2 linked regions of the Prochlorococcus marinus XMU1419 genome follow. Each later gene encodes a partner of the first gene's protein in a complex. Links are inferred from orthologs where the notes say so. Each region holds a gene or a part of one and is shown in the gene's direction. Other genes may lie near its edges. The genes, in order: HA151_RS01555 and uvrB.

Region 1 (3,401 bases):
TGACATTCCAGAAGTAAAATTTAAAGTTAGATTTTAAGATTAGTACAAAGACAGTAAAAACAATACAATTATAAAATTAACGCAACGCTTCTTAATTAATAACTTCATTCCAAAGTGATAGTTGAAATAATTTAAATAAAAAAATTTTTTCCGCTAAGATGAGATTACTTTTTAATAAGATTTTGGATCAGCAAGATTTAAAGTTATCAAAAAAAATTATTTCTTCTTACAAAAAAAGATTAGAAAAAGAGATTTTTGAAAGAAGTATGAAATTAAGAATGCCTCAAAACAAATTTGAAGAAATAATTAATAACAATAATGAACTTATTAATTTAAAAAAAGCTTTAGAACAGCTAGAAACAGAATCTGAACCTCAAAGTAAAGTCTGACTCTTGAAAAAATCTTACAAAAGTGTCTCAAACTAACAATTTCCTTTTTAATTCTCTAAACAATGAACAACTTCAAGCAGTAAAGCATGTTTATGGACCACTTTTAGTTGTAGCAGGTGCAGGCAGCGGAAAGACAAAAGCTCTAACCCACAGAATTGCAAATCTTATTGAAAACAATTCTATAGATCCTTATAACATTCTTGCGGTAACTTTTACTAACAAAGCTGCTAAAGAAATGAAAGCAAGGTTAGAAGTTCTTCTAGCACAAGAATTAGCTTTTAATCAATTTGGGCAACCATGGTCAACTCTAAAAGAAGTTGAGCAAAATCAGCTAAGAACAAACGTTCATCAAGACAGACTTCAAAACCTTTGGATAGGTACTTTTCATTCTTTATTTTCAAGACTTCTTAGATACGATATTGAAAAATATAATGACCCAGAAGGATTAAAATGGACTAGACAATTTTCAATTTACGATGAAACAGATTCTCAAACATTAGTAAAAGAAATTATCACTCAAGATATGAATCTTGATCCCAAAAGATTTGATCCCAAAAAGATTAAAAGATTAATAAGTAATGCTAAGAATCAATGCCTTACTTCGAATGATCTTCTAGAAACAGCAGATAATAATTTTGATAAAACAGTCGCAGAAGCCTACAAGAGATATAGGATTTCGCTTTCAAAAAATAATTCTTTAGATTTTGATGATCTTCTACTTTTGCCTGTTTTCTTATTGAGGCAAAATGATGAAGTCAGAGATTACTGGCACAAAAGATTTAAACACATTCTAGTTGACGAATATCAAGATACAAATAGAACACAATATGAACTTATAAAATTAATTACTGCTGGGAATACTGAACCAAAAAAATTCTTTAATTGGGAAGATCGTTCAATTTTTGTAGTTGGGGATGCTGATCAAAGTATTTATAGTTTCAGAGCCGCTGATTTTAGAATTCTAATCGGTTTTCAAGAAGATTTTAAAACCTCACTTAATGATGATACAAAATCATCTTTAATTAAATTAGAAGATAATTATAGGTCATCTTCTAATATCCTTGATGCTGCAAACTCACTAATTGAAAATAACTCTGAAAGAATTGAGAAAGTTTTAAGGGCTACTAAAGAAAAAGGGGAGCTTTTAAAGTTACTCAGCTGTGATGATGAAATTTCTGAAGCAGAAGCAATTACCAATAAAATAAAATCGCTCAATAATTATAATCAAAACCCAATTTGGAAAAATTTTGCAATCTTATATCGAACAAGAGCTCAATCAAGGGTATTAGAGGAATCTCTTGTAAGATGGCGCATTCCATATACAATTTTCGGAGGATTGCGTTTTTACGATAGAAGAGAAATTAAAGATGCAATAGCATATTTGAAAGTTCTTGTTAATTCTGCAGATAACGTTAGTCTTTTGCGTATCATAAATGTTCCTAGAAGAGGCATTGGTAAGACTACTATTCAAAAACTTAATGAACTATCTAACAGGTTAAATATTCCATTATGGGAGGTTCTTAATGATAAGCATAGTCTTGAAGAAACAATAGGCAGATCATCAAAAGGAATTAATAAATTTACTGAAGTTATGAATGATCTAATTTGTTATCTAGAAAATTCAGGCCCTGCTCAACTACTACAACTAATCTTAGAAAAAAGTGGTTATTTAAGTGACTTGCTAGCTAGTGGGACTGAAGAATCTGAAGATAGAAGAAATAACTTACAAGAACTAATAAATGCAGCTACTCAATATGAAGAAGAAACAGAAAGTGGAGATGTAGAAGGATTTCTTTCTACAGCAGCCTTAACAACTGATAATGATACGAAGAAGAATAATCCCAACTCCGTAACTCTTATGACTCTGCACAATAGTAAGGGTTTAGAATTTCAAAATGTTTTTATCACTGGACTAGAACAAGGTCTCTTCCCAAGCCATAGATCAATAGATACTCCCTCCCTTCTTGAAGAGGAAAGAAGATTATGCTACGTAGGTATTACTAGAGCTAAAGAAAGAGTTTTCTTGAGTCATGCCAGAGAAAGAAGATTATGGGGTGGAATGCGTGAAGCAACAATTCCTTCAACATTTCTTTCAGAAATACCTGAAGATTTAATGGATGGCGAATTACCACAAACTGGTGGTGCTTCAATTAGAAGAGATTGGCATCTTGATCGTTTAACAAGAGTTGATCGAAACAATCCACATGAATTCGTTAACAACCCAATAAATGCAGTAAGGAAATTATATTCAGGACCCAGTAAAGGGAAAAGCTGGATAGTTGGAGATAAGCTAATTCACTCAAAATTTGGGAGAGGTGAAATCATACATATTTTTGGGAGTGGGGAAAAAATATCTTTAGCAGTAAAATTTGGTAATAAAGGAAGTAAAATTTTAGATCCCAGATTAGCTCCAATTCGTTATGTAAGTTAAAACTAATGAACGATATCTCTGATTATATCCACACAGAATTAATCAAAACTCCATTTAATTTATATAACCTAATTACTAAATACATAGAATCTAATAACAATATTAAAGTGGCTTTTGTTGGCGGTTATTTAAGAGATTTATTAATAAGTAAATTCCATAAAAAATCTTTTTCTAAACCTGTAGATATAGATCTTGTTATTGAAGGTTCCTCTATCTCTCTGGCAAAATTTATAAAAAGAAATGTTATAAATGTAGATTTATGTTTAATCAAGGAATTTAATTTATACAACACAGTAGAAATAAATATTAATGACTATAAAATTGATATTGCCTCTGCAAGAAAAGAGATTTATTCTTCACCAGGCTTAAATCCTAAAGTAACTAATAGTACTATTGAGGATGATCTTAAAAGAAGAGATTTCACGATAAATTCAATAGCATTCGAGGTCTCGCAAAGGAAAATCTATGATCTTTATGGAGGAATTTCAGATATAAAAAGCAAAAAATTGAACCTACTTCACAGTAAAAGCATTTCAGATGATCCAAGTAGATTAATTAGATGTGCAAAATATGCTTCAAGG
Region 2 (3,266 bases), on another replicon or contig:
GATATTGCTTGTAAACCTGAACTTGTTGATTTAGCACTTAAGAATTCAACATTACCTGTTTGTGTTAGTTCAGTAGTGCCTCGATCTTTTCAAGAATCTGTAAAAGCAGGAGCATCATTAATTGAGATAGGAAATTACGATACTTTTTATGAAAAAGGAATTAATTTTTCAGATAAAAAAGTTTTAAACATTACAAAAGAGACGAGGGATTTATTGCCTAATGTTCCTTTATCAGTAACTGTTCCTCATACTATGCCTATTGATAAACAAGTTGATCTTGCTGTAAAGCTTGTAGAAGAAGGTGTTGATATTATTCAAACAGAAGGTGGCACCAGTTCTACTCCTTACTCTCCAGGTATTCAAGGTTTTTTTGAAAAATCAGTACCAACTCTTGCAGCTACCTATGCTATTTATCAAGAATTTAAGAAACAATCTCTGAATATACCAATCATGAGCGCCTCTGGATTAAGCCAAGTAACTTGTCCATTAGCAATATCCTCTGGAGCCTCAGCAGTTGGCGTTGGATCTGTAGTTAATAAATTAGATGATTTAATATCAATGATTGCGGTTGTTAGGGGCTTAAAAGAATCTTTGAAAAATTCAATAATCGGAGAAAAAATTTCTTAGTATAGCAATATCCTTTAGCTATTAGCTTGATGAACAATTATAAGCTTCAAGCTCCTTACGAACCAAATGGAGATCAACCAGAGGCTATTAAAAAATTAGTTAAAGGCGTTAATAATGGTAAAGAGTTTCAGACTCTTTTAGGAGCTACTGGGACTGGTAAAACATTTACCATTGCGAATGTAATTCAACAAACAGGAAGACCAGCACTTGTATTAGCCCATAACAAAACGTTAGCCGCACAACTATGTAATGAATTAAGGGAATTTTTTCCAAAAAATGCTGTCGAGTACTTCATTTCTTATTACGATTATTATCAACCTGAAGCTTATGTGCCTGTAAGTGATACTTACATAGCTAAAACTGCTTCAATTAATGAAGAAATAGATATGCTCAGGCATTCTGCAACACGCTCTTTGTTTGAGAGAAAAGACGTAATTGTAGTGGCATCTATAAGTTGCATTTATGGTCTGGGTATACCAAGTGAATATTTAAAAGCTGCAGTTAAATTTGAAGTTGGAAAATCTATCAATCTTCGTTCCTCTTTAAGATCTCTTGTTGAAAATCAATATACTAGAAATGATATTGAAATAACTAGAGGTAGATTCAGAATTAAAGGTGATGTTTTAGAAATTGGTCCAGCCTATGAAGATAGATTAATAAGAATCGAATTATTTGGTGATGAAGTAGAGGCTATTAGATATGTTGACCCTACTACTGGTGAAATACTTGAAAGTTTAGAACAAGTAAGTGTTTATCCTGCGAAGCATTTTGTTACCCCAAAAGAAAGACTTGAGAGTGCAATCAGTGCAATTAGAAGTGAATTAAAAACTCAACTCGATAAATTTACATACGAAGGAAAATTATTAGAGGCTCAACGTTTAGAACAACGCACAAAATATGATTTAGAAATGCTGAAAGAGGTTGGTTATTGTAATGGGGTTGAGAATTATGCTCGTCATTTATCAGGCAGGGAGGAAGGGTCACCTCCAGAATGCTTAATAGATTACTTTCCTGAAGATTGGTTGTTAGTAGTCGATGAGAGTCATGTAACATGTCCTCAACTTCATGCGATGTACAACGGTGATCAATCTAGAAAAAAAGTTTTAATAGATCATGGTTTTAGACTGCCAAGTGCTGCAGATAATAGACCTTTAAAATGTGAAGAGTTTTGGGAAAAATCAAAACAGACATTATTTATAAGTGCAACTCCCGGTCAATGGGAATTAGATCAATGTGATGGTGAATTTATTGAGCAAGTTATCAGACCAACTGGTGTACTAGACCCTGTAATTGATGTAAGACCTAGTAAGGGCCAAATAGAAGATCTTTTATCTGAAATAAGAATTAGATCTGAAAAGAATCAAAGAGTACTAGTGACAACACTTACTAAGAGAATGGCTGAAGATCTAACTGATTTTTTATCTGAAAATAAAGTAAGAGTTAGATATTTGCATTCCGAAATTCATTCAATTGAAAGAATTGAAATTATTCAAGATCTAAGAATGGGCGAATATGATGTGTTGGTAGGAGTTAATTTATTAAGAGAGGGATTAGATCTTCCTGAAGTATCCTTAGTTGCCATTTTAGATGCTGATAAAGAAGGTTTTCTGAGGGCAGAAAGGTCATTGATTCAAACAATAGGAAGAGCTGCAAGACATGTTGAAGGAGTTGCCTTGCTTTATGCAGATAACTTCACAGATTCAATGAAAAAGGCAATATCTGAAACTGAAAGAAGAAGAACTATTCAAAAAAAATATAACCAAGTTAATGGTATTACTCCAAAACCTGCAGGCAAAAAAATAGAAAATTCAATATTATCTTTTCTAGAACTTTCTAGAAAATTAGATGCTGGTGGTTTATCTAAAGATTTAATAAATATAGTCAATAACAAAACTGATGCAATTCTCAATTCTAGTGATAATCAATGTTTACTAGAAGAATTGCCTGACTTAATAGAAAAGTTAGAAATTAAAATGAAAGATGCGGCAAAAGAGTTAAATTTTGAAGAAGCAGCAAATTTGCGGGATAGAATCAAAAAATTAAGACAAAAATTGGCAAGAAATAATTAAAAAGAACTTATTTTTCTAATTCGAAATGATTATGAATAGCATTCACTGCTTTGTCACAATCTTTTTCTAAGACAATACATGAAGTTCTGATTTCACTAGTAGCAATCATTTCAATATTGATATTTTGATCTGCCAATGCTCTAAATATTTTTCCAGCCGTTCCAACCTTAAATGCCATTCCTGCTCCAACAGTACTTACTTTCGCTATAGCAGGTCCATCTTCAATGTATGATCCGGGTAATTTTTTTGTTAAGGCCTCAAAAACTAAGTTAGCTTTTTCTCTATCTTGTTTATTCATTGTAAGGCTAATATCCTTAGTTTTTAAAGAGGAAATTCTCTCAGACTGAACGATAGTATCAAAAAGTAAATTATTTTCAGCTAATGCTAAACATATCGATGCGGCTACACCCGGACGATCAGGCAGTTTTCGAAAACTTACTTGAACTTGGTTTTTATCTAATGCAATTCCTCTTACTTCAGGTATATCTTGTTTTTCGTTGATTGGATTAACAAATATTTGTGTATCGGATAACTTAAATTTCTCAGCAACAAATCTAATAGCTTTTGGAA

What was found.
Region 2: the proteins of HA151_RS01555 (region 1) and uvrB are in contact, whole or in part, in a crystal structure (PDB 7EGT), measured with the Thermus thermophilus proteins. The link is inferred for Prochlorococcus marinus XMU1419 from one-to-one orthologs. Residues at the interface, in WP_096412145.1 of Thermus thermophilus: His654, Arg656, Phe657, Gln666, Asp668, Glu669, Lys680, Arg681, Leu682, Ser683, Lys685, Tyr686, Ala687; in WP_096411307.1 of Thermus thermophilus: Glu23, Leu25, Arg26, Asp27, Gly28, Glu29, Arg30, Phe31, Arg55, Glu326, Asp327, Phe328, Glu379, Ser382, Gln383, His398, Gly400, Arg401.

Annotation. Positions count from the first base shown.
Region 1 is NZ_JAAORO010000001.1:285,998-289,398, reverse strand. What follows is about bases 50-3,115. They hold HA151_RS01555 (UvrD-helicase domain-containing protein), read left to right. Parts: upstream 50-411; coding sequence 412-2,820; downstream 2,821-3,115. Other genes in these bases: HA151_RS01550 (CCA tRNA nucleotidyltransferase), read left to right, coding at 2,826-3,115; HA151_RS01560 (hypothetical protein), read left to right, coding at 159-389. Outside these bases: HA151_RS01565 (R-phycoerythrin subunit beta), read right to left, coding at 1-6; more of HA151_RS01550, read left to right, coding at 3,116-3,401. UniProt on the Escherichia coli protein: A helicase with DNA-dependent ATPase activity. Unwinds DNA duplexes with 3'-5' polarity. Translocates on single-stranded DNA with 3'-5' polarity. Initiates unwinding more efficiently from a nicked substrate than double-stranded DNA.
Region 2 is NZ_JAAORO010000003.1:515,835-519,100, reverse strand. What follows is about bases 246-3,176. They hold uvrB (excinuclease ABC subunit UvrB), read left to right. Parts: upstream 246-656; coding sequence 657-2,696; downstream 2,697-3,176. Other genes in these bases: HA151_RS08935 (aspartate kinase), read right to left, coding at 2,704-3,176; HA151_RS08945 (DUF561 domain-containing protein), read left to right, coding at 246-627. In the rest of the region: more of HA151_RS08945, read left to right, coding at 1-245; more of HA151_RS08935, read right to left, coding at 3,177-3,266. UniProt on the Escherichia coli protein: The UvrABC repair system catalyzes the recognition and processing of DNA lesions. A damage recognition complex composed of 2 UvrA and 2 UvrB subunits scans DNA for abnormalities.